Regions from separate parts of the Paraburkholderia sp. USG1 genome, predicted to be linked through region 1. Evidence: riboswitches for the same ligand, from Rfam matches in the RefSeq annotation. Region 1 holds a riboswitch; the other holds the start of a gene.
What was found. A riboswitch is a leader RNA that binds a small molecule or an ion and turns the genes downstream of it on or off. The one in region 1 is predicted to bind fluoride.
Positions count from the first base shown of each region.

Region 1 (4,355 bases):
TCACCAGCATCAGCGATTCGTTCAGCAGCGTGTCGATGCGCGAGCGGTTCGGCTCGATGCCAACCGCGCAGTGATCGTTGAAGCTCTGGGCGCCGTCTGCGAGCAGACGCACCGATTGCAGCACGTTGTGGGCGATCATCGGCCGAAATACGTTCAGTTCGAAGTTGCCGCTCGCGCCGCCGAAGTTCACCGCGACGTCGTTGCCGAATACCTGGCAACACAGCATCGTCACCGCTTCTGACTGCGTCGGGTTCACTTTGCCGGGCATGATCGAGCTGCCCGGCTCGTTCTCGGGAATCGACAGTTCGCCGAGCCCGCAGCGCGGGCCGCTCGCGAGCCAGCGCACGTCATTCGCGATCTTCATCAGGCTTGCTGCGACCGTCTTCAGCGCACCATGCGCGAACACCAGCGCATCGGCCGCGGCCATCACCTCGAACTTGTTCGGCGCCGATAGGAACGGCAGGCCCGTCAGCCGGCCGATCGCGGCCGCGACTTTGTCGGCGAACTGGTGATGCGCGTTCAGCCCGGTGCCGACCGCGGTGCCGCCAAGCGCGAGCTGATACAGATGCGGCAGCGCCGATTCGACGTGCTCGATCCCGTGATCGAGCTGCGCGACGTAGCCGGAGAATTCCTGACCGAGGGTCAGCGGCGTCGCGTCCTGCAGGTGCGTGCGGCCGATCTTGACGATCTCTGCAAACGCGTTCGCCTTGCGGTCGAGCGTCGTGCGCAGCGCCTGCAGTGCGGGCAGCAGATGCTCGACCAACGCGCGTGCGGCGGCCACGTGCATCGCGGTCGGAAACACGTCGTTCGACGACTGGCCACGGTTTACGTCGTCGTTCGGATGCACCTTGCGCGCTTCGCCGCGCTCGCCGCCGAGCAGCTCGCTCGCGCGGTTCGCGATCACCTCGTTCAGGTTCATGTTGGTCTGCGTGCCGGAGCCGGTCTGCCAGACCGCGAGCGGGAATTCGCCCGAATGCTTGCCGGCAACGATTTCGTCGGCCGCCGCGACGATCGCGCCGGCCTTCGTCCTGTCCAGCACGCCCAGTTCCAGATTGACCTCGGCGGCCGCGCGCTTGATCAGCGCGAGCGCGACAATCAGTTCAGGCGACTGCTTCTCGGTCGAGATGCAGAAATTCTGCAGCGAACGCTGCGTCTGCGCGCCCCATTGACGCGCGGCCGGGACGGCAATTTCACCGAACGTGTCGCTCTCCATGCGGACTTCCTTGAATGTCTCGGACAACCTCGTTCTCCTCAGATTGGGTTTGCCGCCTATAGGGACATCATCGCTGTTTCAGCGGCCGGCTCGAACGTAACGGGCACCAGGAGCTGACCGGGCATCGCACACTCGATGCAGTCAGGCAGGATCATTGCGCCTTCATGACGACGTCCGCAGCGCAATGCTGGTTGATAGACGCGATCGCGTCGTCGGACATGGATGCGCGTGACGACGCAGGGGCCCGCCCGTCTCGCAGCACCGATCTTCCATTTCTGCTCGCCGCAAAAGCCGGCCCGGGGATCGCTCCACGACAGCAGCACCGTCTCCGCATCGATGCGATCAATCAGCCGGATGGTCGGAAGACTACTACCGCCGATCACCGCTTCCGTAGCACGCCTGACCGGAGCGCCCGGTTTCCTGGTACGACCTATCGGTGAACTCGACAGATCGAGTAAAGCCAGTGTGCCAGCCCACTTCGGGTCCCGCCCGGTTCTCATCAGATCCTCCTGAATTAGCCTGAATCGCGCGGACTAACCACGCCTTGCCAGCGGCAACGCCTCTCGCAGGGCTTCGCCGATAAAGAGCTGACGCGGCCGCCCGATCTTTTGTTCGGGGTCCGCAATCATTTCGTTCCACTGCGCGATCCAGCCCACGGTGCGCGCCATCGCGAAGATGCAGGTGAACATCGACGTCGGAATGCCCAGCGCGCGCTGCACGATGCCCGAGTAGAAGTCCACGTTCGGGTACAGCTTGCGCGACACGAAGTAGTCGTCTTCCAGCGCGATCTTTTCGAGCGCCATCGCGAGCTTGAACAGCGGGTCGTCGTGCAGGCCCAGCTCTTCGAGCACTTCGTGGCACGTCTCGCGCATCAGCTTTGCACGCGGGTCGTAGTTCTTGTACACGCGGTGACCGAAGCCCATGAGCTTCACGCCCGAGCTCCTGTCCTTCACCTGCTGGATGAATTCGGGGATGTGGTCGACCGAGCCGATCTCCTCAAGCATGTTCAGCGCGGCTTCGTTCGCTCCGCCATGCGCCGGGCCCCACAGACACGCGATGCCGGCCGCAATGCAGGCGAACGGATTCGCGCCCGACGAACCGGCAAGACGCACCGTTGAAGTCGACGCGTTCTGCTCGTGGTCCGCGTGCAGGATCAGGATACGGTCGAGCGCGCGCACCAGCACGTCGTTGACCTTGTACTCCTCGCACGGATTCGAGAACATCATGCGCATGAAATTCGCGCTATATGACAGGTCATTCTCTGGATATACGAACGGCTGGCCTACGGTGTACTTGTAGGCCATCGCGACGAGCGTCGGCAGCTTCGCGATCAGACGGATCGCCGACACCTCGCGATGTCCGGGATCGTTGATATCCAGAGAATCGTGATAGAACGCCGACAACGCACCGACTGCGGCAACGAGGATGGCCATCGGGTGCGCGTCCCGGCGAAACCCGCGGAAGAAAAAATGCATCTGCTCGTGGACAAGGGTGTGCTTCGTCACTGCCTCGACAAATGCACGCTTCTCTCTGGTGTCGGGCAGTTCGCCCTTCAGGAGCAGATAACAGGTTTCAAGAAAGTCGGCGTTCTGCGCAAGGTTATCGATCGGATAGCCGCGATATAGCAGCTCCCCCTTGTCACCATCGATATAGGTGATGGCAGACTCGCATGCTGCCGTCGACATAAAACCTGGATCGTACGTAAACATGCCGGACTGTGCGTACAGCTTGCGGATGTCGATCACGGCAGGACCCATTACGCCGCGATAGACTGGCATTTCGATCGGGTCCTTCAAACCCGGGATGTGCAGCGATGCTGCGAGAGAATTTCTTTCCATGGAGATCAGAATTTTGACGCCTGCAAACCACGGAATCGTGCCCTTGTCTCACAGCGTGACTACGTGCCATTCAGCAGTGAGCGGGACAGTGAGAGAAGCGGGAGCCGTGGTTCAGTTAACGCAAACCCGGACGGCGGAATGAAGAGAAGCACCTACACCCCCGCCGTCGGGGACACGTAGGCATCATTAGCTGCATGACAGAACGTCGCAGCGATTATCGGAGGAATGCCATCTCCGTAGTGATCAGCTTAGCGCCAATTTTCGTGCAGCGCAACATTTTGTCGCTATGCGCTATGCTGCCCGTGAACCACTCGTTCGAGCCTGCGCCATGCTAAAGGGCCTCCTTACCCTCTTCATCTTCATCGTCCTCATCGTGGTCGGACTTCACTTTGTCCTGCGTTAGGTGGCTCGGACCTGCCACACCTCGATCGGACGCTGTCCGCGCCCGGAGAGGGAGACTAACGCGAACCACGAGTCACGGCCCGCGCTCGATCGCGGCGTCATCCGATGCGGACACCTCTACGGCTAACTGCCGCCCGCCTCAGCACCTGATTCGACGATGGCCTGCACGCTCGGCATCCTGCCCGAATCAATCACCTTGTCGAGGCGCCGCGCGGCCCGCCACATAACGTGCGCTGGGACTGTCGCAAGCAGGTCATCCTGCAGACTCAATACCGCCTTCAGCGCGTCGCACGCGGTTGCGTCGATGCTCCAGCTCCCATCTTCCGGTACACGTCTTATGCATCGATGAAGCCCTGCCTCCGCGACAAGAAAGACATCCGGTTCAACTTCACCGCAATCGCATGCAATCAGCCATGTCATGTACAGAGATCTGATCAGTTCACCCGCCTGATTGCCATTCCCTTGCCCCAGTCTCAGCGTTTCGAGCGCCATATGCGCCTGAATCGAACGTTGCTGGGCCTTCCTGGCCGGTATTGGGAGGAGGAGTTCGCGCGTCAGGCGCCTCCGCGTGCTCGCCTTTTTTCTTTTATGCGACATGCTGCATGGTCTCCCGTGTCGTGAAATCATCGGGTAACCAGCCATTCAATTCATGTGAATGGACCGACGCCGGAAAGCCTGGACTGCCTGTATCGGCGGCACGGGCTGCAGCTTGCGTATGCTCACACTGGTCGGAAACGGACAGCCACCTGAGTTTGAAACAGGCATCCGGCGCGGCCATACGGACATCGGTCGCATGCGCGTAGAGACGCGGTACCGACCGGACCATACAACGGGGATCGACAAAAAAACAGGAACTCGCGGGCACAGCCGGCACGCGGTACGGGATCATCTCAGCTCTCACA
Region 1 is NZ_JAMWXW010000001.1:61,382-65,736, forward strand. Features, by position in the region: gene fumC (class II fumarate hydratase) at 1-1,213, opposite strand, end outside; gene NE850_RS00295 (DUF3331 domain-containing protein) at 1,270-1,713, opposite strand; gene gltA (citrate synthase) at 1,747-3,051, opposite strand; fluoride riboswitch at 3,222-3,296, opposite strand; gene NE850_RS00305 (hypothetical protein) at 3,577-4,050, opposite strand.

Region 2 (11,355 bases), on a different contig from region 1:
TTCGTGCATGATATTTCACGGTCCGCGAAGCACTGTGCCGATGTATCGACTGTTTATGCGACAGTTTGGCGGGCGGTGCGTCGGCCCGCGCCTCAGGCGGATTCCAGACTTCCACATAGCGTTCGCCTGCCGACACAGTAGAAACAACTGTCAGCAGCAGTGCGCCGAGGCCCAAGAATCGAAGCATGTCTTCTCCGTATTTTTCCAGTCGTTCCAAACCTTGCACGACTCACGGTTCCTACGCATGAGGCGCCGTCGCATGCGGCCACACGGCGGTCGCGCACCCAACACCGCGACGGAAGTCCGTGCGGGATACTGTACATTCATACAGGTATTTTGGCAAACAATGACATCGTCGTTGTCGCGCTCGCCAACCCGCTAATGACCAGGTTATCGGGAATGCGGCCTCGGGAATGCGGCCACGTCACTCCTTTCTCCGCTTCACGCTGCGTGCAGCAGTAATCCAGACGGACATAGACCTTGCGTCGATTCACGACGCGCCCTTGTAGGTCGCGACAAAGCCCGCGAGGTCTCCCCAGTTCGGCGAAGACAGCAATTCCGGATGATCCTGCTGAACTTTGAGCGCGACGCTACGAAAGGCTTGTGCACATGCCGAAAGGCCAACTGGCTGCGAAACGGGAGACGGTACAGGTGAGTTTCCCGGCATTGGCACATTCAGCCTGGGCGCAGGGCCCGGCGTTTTCATTTCGGAAAGGGCGGAACTGAGCTTCGAAAGTTGTGTGCGTGCACTGACCGGGGCGGAGTACGTGCCGCCGGCGTTGAATTTATCCGCGAGAAGCTGAAGGATCGACGTATGGTCCAGGTCGCCGGAAAAGACGCCGCCCGGCGTGACATAGGGCGAGATCAGGAATGCTGGTACCCGCAGCCCGGTAGTCTGAAACCGATATCCGGCAACGTCGGTCGGGATATCGAGGGGACTGACATGATCGAAGAACCCTCCATGCTCGTCGTACGTGACGATCATCAGCGTCTCATTCCATCGCTCTGACGTGGAAATCGTTTGATAGATGTCGGCGAGGAACGCTTGCCCTGGAGCAACGCCGGTAGGCGAATGGTCGTCATTCGGAGTCCGGTGTGGCCCGTCCGTGTATTCCGGTTCGATGAAAATGACTTGAGGCATGTTCGAACCGTTCGTCCAGTCTGCCTTGAAGCGCGAATACCGCCTGAACCTGCCGCCAATGCCATCCAACGGCAAGGCGAGCGACGTCACTATTTCGGGCAACCACTTGGGCATCAGGCTGAAGAACGGGAAAAATCCTCCCGACTGGTAGACACACCAGCTTGTGGCGTGTGCGGTCAGCCAGTCATATACCAGGGACTGCTGTGGGAGAAAACCAGAAACGTTGTCGCTAATCGCACTCTCTCCCGACATGGCCATCAGGCGATTGGCCTGGGTTCCGGTCGGAAGCGGCGCAAACCAGCTATCGCAAATCGTGAAATGGTTTGCGAAGAAATCGTAAACAGGCAGCGCATCGGCGGTGTAATAGCCCATTACCATCGAGAGATCGGCTGGCGCAGGGTGTCGTGCCGCGTAGCTTGCAACGAACCCACCCAGTTCGGGGCAGCCTCCACTCGCGCACGGCGTGTTTATTTGTATCGAAATCGGCGTGCGGTCGTGCGGAGGGTCGGGGATCAGTTGGGTCGCCGGCGAGAGAGCATGGATCGCATATGTCCTGTCGTCGTAAAGATTCGCGAAATTCTGCTGCCACGCGGGGTCGGCAGAGAGTCCGTTGACGTCTTTTCCGTCGAGGCTCAGATAACCGAGAACATGGTCGAACGACCGGTTCTCCATCATGACGATGATGATGGTTTTAATGTTGTCCATTGACATGCTGCCTCCGTACAACGGCATCACAGCGACCATGTCGCCTGCCAGGTTCGCGCCCCGCAGGAAACTACGGGAGCGCGACACTGCAGACCTCCTGACGCGAACCTGTCTCCTGCATTGGCGGCTTGCAGCGCGAGCCGGGATCGGATAGCTCAAATACTCGTTGCAGAAGAGCCGCACTTTCAACGCAGGCTCTATACCAGAGTCTTGCTTCCGGCTAGACGTTAAGGCTAGTTCACGTTACATCGCCGTTCAACTTCAGTTCTCGCTGAAGGCAAGTTGTTCCCGCTTCGCTCGATCCAATAGGCCTTTGCGAACCCGACTGATGGCAAGCCGTAGGAAGTCGGGTGGATCGGAGGAGAGGAGCATCCGCGCCTGGAGTGGCGCGGCGCGTGGCGCTTTCAGCGCGACAGCAACGACACCGTTGCGATGCCGAGAATGGTCATCACGAGCGACGCACCCACATGAATCACGATCTCGCCCGCAGCCCAGCCGAGCCGGCCGTCCTGCAACCGCTGCACGACTTCCGCTGAAAAAGTCGAGAAGGTCGACAGACCGCCCATCAAGCCGGTGATGACGAAGAGCCGCCATTCCGGTGCGAGCTGCGGCGCCCGCGCAAACCCTGCGACGGCGACGCCGATGACGTAGCCGGCAATCACGTTGGCGGCGAAAGTGCCGAGCGGCAAGCCGCTGAACAGGCCGTTCAGGCGGATGCCCAGAAACCAGCGAAACAACGAACCGAGCGCGCCGCCGATTCCGACGGCGAGAATGGACCAATACATGGGAGGCCTGGCAAAACCGGGGGTGTCGACAAACCGGGCTGAGCATGGAGCGCGATGCTGCGTCCGCAATCATCCGGGCGAGCAGGCATCATCAGCCACAAGGGCGGTTAAAGGAGAATGCCATCTCCAGCGCAGGAGTCTAACACCGGCGAGGGCATGTGGGGACAGTTCGGCGTGGGCGCGGACAGCCCGCCGGCCCGCGCTGTCCGCCCGGATCCGGCATGCCCGGTGGCGAGGCGCACGTGCGGGAGCCGGAGCCGCCAGTGCGCTCATGCGAAGCAAAACCGCCGCCGAAGCTTTCTTACTCGGGTGTCGCCGAAATCTTGTGGATCGACAGGTCGGCGCCGTTGTACTCGTCTTCCTGGTCGAGCCGCAGGCCCACTGTCAGCCGGATCGCGCCGTACACGAGCGCGCCGCCGAGCGTCGCCACCACAATCCCGCCCAGCGTGCCGACCAGTTGCGCCCCGAACGACACGCCACCCATGCCGCCGAGCGCGCGCAGGCCGAAGATGCCCGCCGCGAGGCCGCCCCACGCGCCGCACAGACCGTGCAAGGGCCATACGCCCAGCACGTCGTCGATGCGCCAGCGGTTCTGCACGCAGGTGAACATATAAACGAAAAGCACGCCGGCAATGCCACCCGTCACCAGCGCGCCGAGCGGATGCATGATGTCGGAGCCGGCGCAGACCGCCACCAGTCCGGCAAGCGGCCCGTTGTAGGTGAATCCGGGGTCGTTGCGGCCGGCGAGCCACGCGGTCAGGGTGCCCCCCACCATCGCCATCAGCGAATTGACGGCGACGAGGCCGCTGATCTTGTCGACGGTCTGCGCGCTCATCACATTGAAGCCGAACCAGCCGACCGCCAGCACCCACGCGCCCAGCGCGAGGAACGGAATATTCGACGGCGGATGCGCGGCGATGCCCCCGTCGCGGTGGTAGCGCCCGTGGCGCGCGCCCAGCAACAATACCGCCGGCAGGGCGACCCAGCCGCCGAACGCATGCACGACCACCGAGCCGGCGAAGTCATGGAACTGCGCGCCGAACACCTCGGCGAGCCAGTTCTGGATGCCGAAGCGGCCGTTCCACGCGATCCCTTCGAAGAACGGGTAGATGAAGCCGACCAGCACGAACGTCGCGAAGAGTTGCGGATTGAATTTCGAGCGCTCGGCGATGCCGCCCGAGACGATCGCGGGAATCGCGGCGGCGAAGGTCAGCAGGAAGAAGAAGCGCACCAGCGCATAGCCGTTGTGTGCCGCCAGCGACTCGGCGCTGCCGAAGAACTGCACGCCGTAGGCGATCGCGTAGCCGATAAAGAAGTAGGCGATCGTCGAGACCGAGAAATCCACCAGAATCTTGACCAGTGCATTGACCTGGTTCTTTTTGCGCACCGTGCCGAGTTCGAGAAAGGCGAACCCAGCGTGCATCGCCAGCACCATGGCGGCGCCGAGTAAGAGGAAGAGGGTATCGGTGCCGGTTTTAAGACTTTCCATCGATGTGTCCTGCTGATGACAAAAAAGCGGGCAATGAATGCAAGAAGCGGGCCAAAGTTGTGCCAAAACGCGTCGATACGGTGCAGTTCGGCACCGGGATGGGATTGGTTGGGTGCTTTGTTAAATGCTGCGGACACGCCTTTGCACATTTTTGCGGCTTTAGCCGGCACAGTTAGTGTGCATAACGTCGTAACCAAGGGCGGAGCGAACCAAAAATGGGCAAAATATTCGATTTCATTTACGTTTAATTCAAAACCCTAACGTGGGGCCGACATTCATCCGGCATTCTTTTGCGGCAAATGCCTGGTCAATGGCGTGCCCTCTTTGTTTTCCTGGGTAATCGCCGACATAATGTGCCGTCCCCGAGCATGATCTGCCGGCCACCGACCTCCAGTGCGCACGCATGAGACTGACCACCAAAGGCCTGTTGCTGATCGCGATTCCGGCCGTCTTCGAACTGGCGCTGTTGTCCGGGCTGGTCAAGGCCCAGTCGGACGCGGCGCAGGCGGAGCGCTGGGCCATCCATAGCCAGGACGTGCTGCGTCAGACCACCGCGATTCTCGACCCGGTGCTGGGCGAGTCCGTGGCGCTGCGCGGGGCGGTGCTCGCCAACGACGCCCATTTCGCCACACCGGTAACGGTGTGGATGGACGTCGACCGGCGCATCGACCAACTGGCCGATCTGGTCGCCGACAATCCGGCGCAGGTCGAACGCGTGGTTCAGGTGCGCCAGGCGGTGCAGGCCTACCGGCAATGGTCCGACCGCGTTCAGGACATGCTGCATTCCGGCCGGCGGCGCGACGTGCTTGCGCGCTTTCGCGATCTCGCGCCGACCGACGTGCTCGACCGGTTTCGTCAGCAGCTCGCCGCATTCCAGGCCGAGGAGCGGCGTCTCGACACGCTCCGCTCGAATGCCGCCGACGCCGCGCGCGAGCGGCAGCAAACCCTGGTGGTCGCGGCGGTGCTCGGCTCGTTGCTGTTCGTCGCGCTGGCCGTCTGGTTGTTCACGCGCGGTGTGCGCGGCCGGCTCGCGCTCCTTGCCGATAACGCCGGGCGTCTCGCGGGCAACGAACCGCTGGCGCCGATCGGTCCGGGACGCGATGAAATCGCCCGCCTCGATCTGACCTTGCACGAGACGAGCCGCCGCCTGCTCGAAGCCGAGCGCATCCAGGCGCGCTTCCAGGCCGATCTGGCGCGCCGCACCGGCGAACTCGCGCGCATCAACGAGACCTTGCGTCAGCAGACTCAGGAAAACGAAATGTTCATTTACAGCGTGTCGCACGATCTGCGCGCGCCGCTGGTGAACCTGCAAGGCTTCTCAAAGGAGCTGATTCGCGCGTGCGACGAACTGCGCGTCGCGGTGCGCGAGTCGTCGCTCGCGGCCGGCACGCGGCAGCGCATCGAACGGGTGGTCGACGAGGATATCGGCGAAGCGCTGCACTATCTGCAGACGGCGGTGCTGCGCGCCTCGCACATCATCGACGCGCTGTTGCGGCTGTCGCGCGTGGGCCGGGTGGAGTACCGGCAGCAGAAGGTCGAGGTGCGCGATATCGTGCCGCGCGTGATCGATGCGATGCAAGGCTCGATCCGGGCGCGGCGCGCTCACGTCCACGTGCACGAATTGCCTGCGGTATGGGGCGACCCTACCGCGCTGGAACAGGTGTTCGCGAATCTGATCGGCAACGCGGTGAATTACCTGGATCCGTCACGGGAGGGCAGGATCGAGATCGGTACGACGCCGGCGCCGCCGGGCGTGCATTCGCTGCGGATCTTCTATGTGAGGGACAACGGCCTGGGCATTCCGGCGGTTGCCTTGCCGCGGCTATTCAACGCCTTTCAGCGGTTGCACGGCAATGTGGCGGCCGGCGAGGGCATCGGCCTCGCGCTCGTGCGCCGCGTGGTGGAGCGGCACGGCGGGCGCGTGTGGGCGGAGTCGAAAGAAGGCGTGGGCACGACGTTCTATCTGTCGCTGCCTGAAGCCGACGCGCGGATCGCGCAACTGGCTGCCGGTACGCAAGGGCCGCCGACGGCGCCCGGTGTTCAGGCCGCTCGCGACGCCCGCCCGGCCCTGGAGGAGCGTGATCGAAAGAGCGGCAGCAGCAGTGGCAGCAGCAGCGCCGCCGCGCATGCCGCCGATGCCAAGCCCGGCATCAGTACGCCTTAGCTCGGTTACGACGCGGTAAAGAGACGACGCGGTTTGAGCAACTGCCTGCCGCGAATCGACCAGTAGCAGCCGCAAGCGATGAGTACGGCGATACCCGCCATGAGCTGGAGGGGCGTGGGGCGCACGCCGTGTATTCCGTTCAGTGCAAAAAGGCCGCGCGCGACGAGCAGCAGCGCCGCCCACATCGACCACGCGGCCTGAACCAGCATGCGCATGCCGGCCAGACGTCGCGCGCGATTTTCACTCGACCAGTTGGCCGGCCCGCGTCCGCAGAAAAAGGCAATTGTCAGCAGCACGACGGCGAGAATCACGATCCAGTCGGTCAGTTCCATTGAAAACACTCCCAAGTCAGCCGGCGACTATAGGAAAGGCTTCCGTTGCAAACTATCGGACTAGTCTCAAATGGGATGAGTTTTGACGAGCGCGGGTTGCCGCAAGGGCAGGGCGCTCGCCGGTATGGATCAGGCAGAAGGGATCAGAGCTCGATGCGTGTACCGAGCAGCACGAGGAATTGGCGCAGCCACTCGGGATGCGCGGGCCACGCCGGGGCGGTGACGAAATTGGCGTCGGTGATCGCGGCGTCGACGGGAATGTCGGCGTATTCGCCGCCCGCCATTTTCACTTCGGGCGCGCAGGCCGGGTAGGCCGAAATGCGCTTGCCGCGGATCACGTCGGCGGCGGCCAGCATTTGCGCGGCGTGACAGATGGCGGCGATCGGCTTGCCCGCTTCGGCGAATTGCCGCACGACTTCGATTACCTTGGGATTGAGCCGCAGATATTCCGGCGCGCGGCCGCCTGCTATCGCCAGCGCGTCGTATTGGCGCGGATCGGCGTCTTCGAAGGTGGCGTTGAGCGTGAATTGATGGCCGGGTTTTTCCGTATAGGTCTGATCGCCTTCGAAATCGTGAATCGCGGTCTTGATCCGGTCACCGGCCTTCTTGTTCGGGCAGACTGCGTCGACCACATGGCCAACTGCCTGCAGCGCCTGAAACGGCACCATCGTTTCGTAATCCTCGGCGAAGTCGCCGGTCAGAAACAGAATTTTCTTTGCCGCCATCGTATGCCTCCAATTGATCAACGGAACACAGCGAATGCGTCATTGACGCACCTATAAGCTCAAGCAGTCTACTCCACTACGTTTGACAGAACCGCGACGGATCACGCAATGGATACGATCGAATGGCGCTCGCGCCCGGTGTCCCTGAACTCGACGCCCACATGGGCCTGAGCGCATAACGCGGTTTCGGGCGAGCGGGCTTCGAGGCTTCACCGATGAGCGTACCGGGAAGCTTGCTGAAGAGCGCGTGCAGCACAACGGCGTATCATTGGCGCGTTTTCGCATGCGGAAGCCGCTCGACGCGGCTCACACTGAAATATGACTTTACCTATCCATTCATCTTTGTTGCGCCGTGCCGCGTTCGTGGCCGTCGTGTTCGGCGGCCTCGCCGCCTGTCAGAAGAACGACGCGTCCGCGGGCCAGGTCGCCGGCAAGCTCAACGACGCGGCCCAGGTCGCCGGTCAGAAGCTCGATCAGGCGGCCAGCTACGTCGGCCAGCAGGTCGACGCGACCAAATCCGCCGCGCAGCAGAATCTCGAATCCGCTTCCGCGCCGTCGATCAGGATCGACCCCAGCGCGCTCGCTTCGACCGCGCAGGCGAATCTGCAGAGTGCGGCGAGCGCCACCAATGCGCAACTCGGCAAGGCCGCGTCGCTCACCGGCCAGAGCCTCGAATCGGCCGGGCGCAAGCTCCAGGAGTGGTCGGCGCAGAGCTCGGCGTCGTCGGCGAACGCGTCGGCTTCGTCCTCGGGCGAGTCGAGCGACGCGCAAAAGCAGATGGACAAGTGATATGCCGGCCGGACCGCATGGCCGTTTGACAGCCGGATTAAATGTAATTACTATGGTTACATATTGTCGTTGCCGGACGGGTTTACTGTGAACACGAGTAGCCGGTTTGCATTTGCGGTGCATGTGCTCGCGCTGCTGTCGTTGCAGGGGGGCGTGCCGCTTTCGTCGGAAATGATCGCGGGCAGCGTGAACACGAATCCCGCGCTGATCCGCCGGCTTCTGACCATGCTGGCGGAAGCGGGCCTCACCACTTCGCAACTGGGAGCGGGCGGCGGGGCGCTGCTGGCACGGGCGCCTGAACACATCTCCCTGCTCGAGGTGTATCGTGCGGTGGATGACGCGCAGTTATTCGCATTGCATCGCGAGGAGCCGAATCCGGCGTGCATGGTCGGGCGCAACATTCAGGGCGTGTTGCGCGGCATCATCGACGAAGCGCAGCAGGCTATGGAGGCTTCGCTCGGCGCGCGTACGCTGGCCGACGCCACAGCCGACGTGGTGCGCGCCGAAAAGCTGCGCGAACGCAAGAAACGCTCGCACGGGTGAGGTAGCAAAAAGGCAGCAGGAAAGCAGGAAGAAAGGGGCGCGTGCCGGTCAATCGAAACACGCGCTTCTCGACGAACGGGGGCTCATGCCCCTCTTTTTTCCCGGTTATATGTAATCAATATGGTTACATATATATCAATGAAGGAGCATTGAAAATGAGCAAACAGTTGAAGATCGCGTTGTTCGGCGCCACCGGCATGATTGGTTCGCGGGTTGCCGCGGAAGCCGCTCGCCGCGGGCATCAGGTGACGGCGCTGGCGCGCAATCCGGCGCGCGTGCCGGCCGGTGTGGCGAATCTGAAAGCGGCGCAAGCCGATCTGCTCGACGCCGCAAGCGTGGGCGCGGCGGTGCGCGGTCACGACTTGGTGGCGAGCGCCTATGCGCCGCCGCAGGACGACCTCGCGGCGCTCTGCAAGGCCACCCGTGCGCTCGTCGAAGGCGTGCGCGCGGCGGGCCTGAAGCGCCTCGTCGTGGTGGGCGGCGCGGGTTCGCTCGAAGTGGCGCCGGGCAAGCAACTAGTCGATGCGGAAGGCTTCCCGGATGCCTACAAGGCGATCGCGCTCGCGCATCGGGACGCGTTCGCTTACTACCGCGGCGTCACCGACCTCGACTGGACCTTCTTCGCCCCGGCCGCGCTGATCGCACCGGGCGAGCGCACGGGAAAATTCCGCACGGGCGCCAACACTTTGCTGACCGACGCCGAGGGCGATAGCCGCATTTCCGCGGAAGATTTCGCAATCGCTTTCGTCGATGAACTGGAGCAAGGCCATTTCGTCCGTCAGATCGCGACGGCCGCTTATTGAGCCCGAAACGAGGCTGAGTGGGGCGCGCGCGGTCTTCCATGCGGGCAGGCCGCGCAAGCGTCCTAACATTCGGTTACGCATGTCAGGTTGCTCTGGTTGAAACTGCGGCTACACTGGCGTCTCCCGTTTTCCTACGGATTGCCATGCAGTCATGCCCGTTGCGGCGTGAGTCCGGGGCTGCGCCGTTCAACGGCGGGCAGCCGGCGACTCACGCCGCCTTCCACTTTTCCCCTTGCCGTAGCGAGCGCGACGCGCGCCGCGCCGTGCGCCCGCCACTCGCGGCGCGGCTTGGCGCATGGGCCGCAGCGCTTTGCGCCGCGCTGATCCTGTGCCTTGGCGGGATGCCCGCGAATGCGCTTGCAGCCGGCGCGGCCACCGGCACGCCGGTTATTCCGGCCCTGCAGAGTCTGATCAACAGCGCGACGGTGACCGCGGCGCCCGCGTCTCCTGCTTCAGGCGCATCGGCGGCGGAGGCGGCGTCCGCGCCCTCGCCGGCGAGTCAGGCGGAGCTGGCGCGTTCGCTCGACAGCGTGATCTCCACGCTCGACAACGACCGGCAACGCACCGCGCTCGTCGCCCAGCTCAAAAAACTGCGCGACGTCTCGCAGAACGTCGCGCCGGCCGCGCCCGTGCAACCGAGTCCTGGCTTGCTCGGCGCGATCGCGTCCGGCATTGCGTCGTTCGAATCCGACGTGCATCAAGGGCGCACGCCGGTCCGCTATTGGGGCGGACGCTTCAATGCCGCCGGCAACGAGCTCTACACGATCATTTCGGGGCAGGGGCACGAGAGCTTCGGCCGCATTGTGTTCTCGATGATTGCGATGCTGGCGGGCTGGGGCGCGTGCGCCGGCGCGCTGATCTACGTGCAGCACCGGTTGTACCGGCGCTTCGGCATCGTCATGGGGCTCAATCCGAACCCCACCACGCGCGAGTTGCTGATCTTCGCGCTGCGCCGCGTCGGGCCGTGGATCATCGCCTTTCTCGCCGCGCTGCTGTTCGTGCGCGCCATGCCCGACGCGCTCGGCCGCACGCTCGGCATGGTGGTTGCCTATGCGATCGTTGCGGGTGCGGTGTTCTCGGCGATCTGTCTGATCATGTTTTCGCTGTTCGGCTCGGGGCATCGGCGGATCGCCGTGCGTCTGCTGATCGATCATGCGCGGCGCGTGCTGTTCGTGGTCGGCGTGTGCGGCGCGCTCGGCGACGCCGCCGTCAATTACGACGTCGCGCATCAGCTCGGGCCGAATCTCGCCGCATTGATTTCGACCGCGGCCAACATGACGGCCGCCGTCCTCACCGGCTACTTCGCGCTCGCGTTTCGCCGGCCGGTCGCGCACCTGATCCGCAACCGGCCCTACGAGCAGCGCACCACCCACAAGGCCGCGACCGACGCCTTCGACGTGCTCGCCGCGCTGTGGCACGTGCCCGTGCTGGTGCTCGCCACCGCGTCGGTGGTTGCCACGCTCGGCGGCTCGGGTTCGAACGAAAACGTGCTGCAGATCTCGGTGGTGACCGCGCTGCTGCTGGTGCTGGCCTTTTTCGTGTCGGCCATCGTGTTGCGCCTGACGCGTCCGCGCAGCGCGCGCACGCGGCGCCGCTCGCCGTATCTGACGCGCCTGCTGCGTTTTTTCGGCACGCTGGTCACGCTGTTTGTCTGGTTGTTTTTCTTTGAACTCGCGGCGCGTTTGTGGGGCGTCTCGCTGGCTGCGGTGGTCGAAGAAAACGTGGCGGCGCGCGGCATCGCGCATGCGGTGACGGCGATCATCGCCACCGTGTTCATTGCGTGGCTGCTGTGGATTCTGGTCGATACCGCGATCACGGAAGCGCTCAATCCGGGGGGGCCGCGCAACAAGTCGCGCGTGCCGAGCATGCGCGCCCGCAC
Region 2 is NZ_JAMWXW010000011.1:220,104-231,458, forward strand. Features, by position in the region: gene NE850_RS17015 (hypothetical protein) at 1-226, opposite strand, end outside; gene NE850_RS17020 (alkaline phosphatase family protein) at 491-1,846, opposite strand; gene crcB (fluoride efflux transporter CrcB) at 2,251-2,631, opposite strand; fluoride riboswitch at 2,707-2,768, opposite strand; gene NE850_RS17030 (ammonium transporter) at 2,933-4,120, opposite strand; gene NE850_RS17035 (ATP-binding protein) at 4,524-6,284, shown strand; gene NE850_RS17040 (hypothetical protein) at 6,290-6,616, opposite strand; gene NE850_RS17045 (DJ-1/PfpI family protein) at 6,760-7,341, opposite strand; gene NE850_RS17050 (hypothetical protein) at 7,660-8,130, shown strand; gene NE850_RS17055 (Rrf2 family transcriptional regulator) at 8,218-8,673, shown strand; gene NE850_RS17060 (NAD(P)-dependent oxidoreductase) at 8,829-9,476, shown strand; gene NE850_RS17065 (mechanosensitive ion channel domain-containing protein) at 9,620-11,355, shown strand, end outside.
Region 2: another riboswitch for fluoride. It lies ahead of crcB (fluoride efflux transporter CrcB); the one in region 1 lies ahead of gltA (citrate synthase).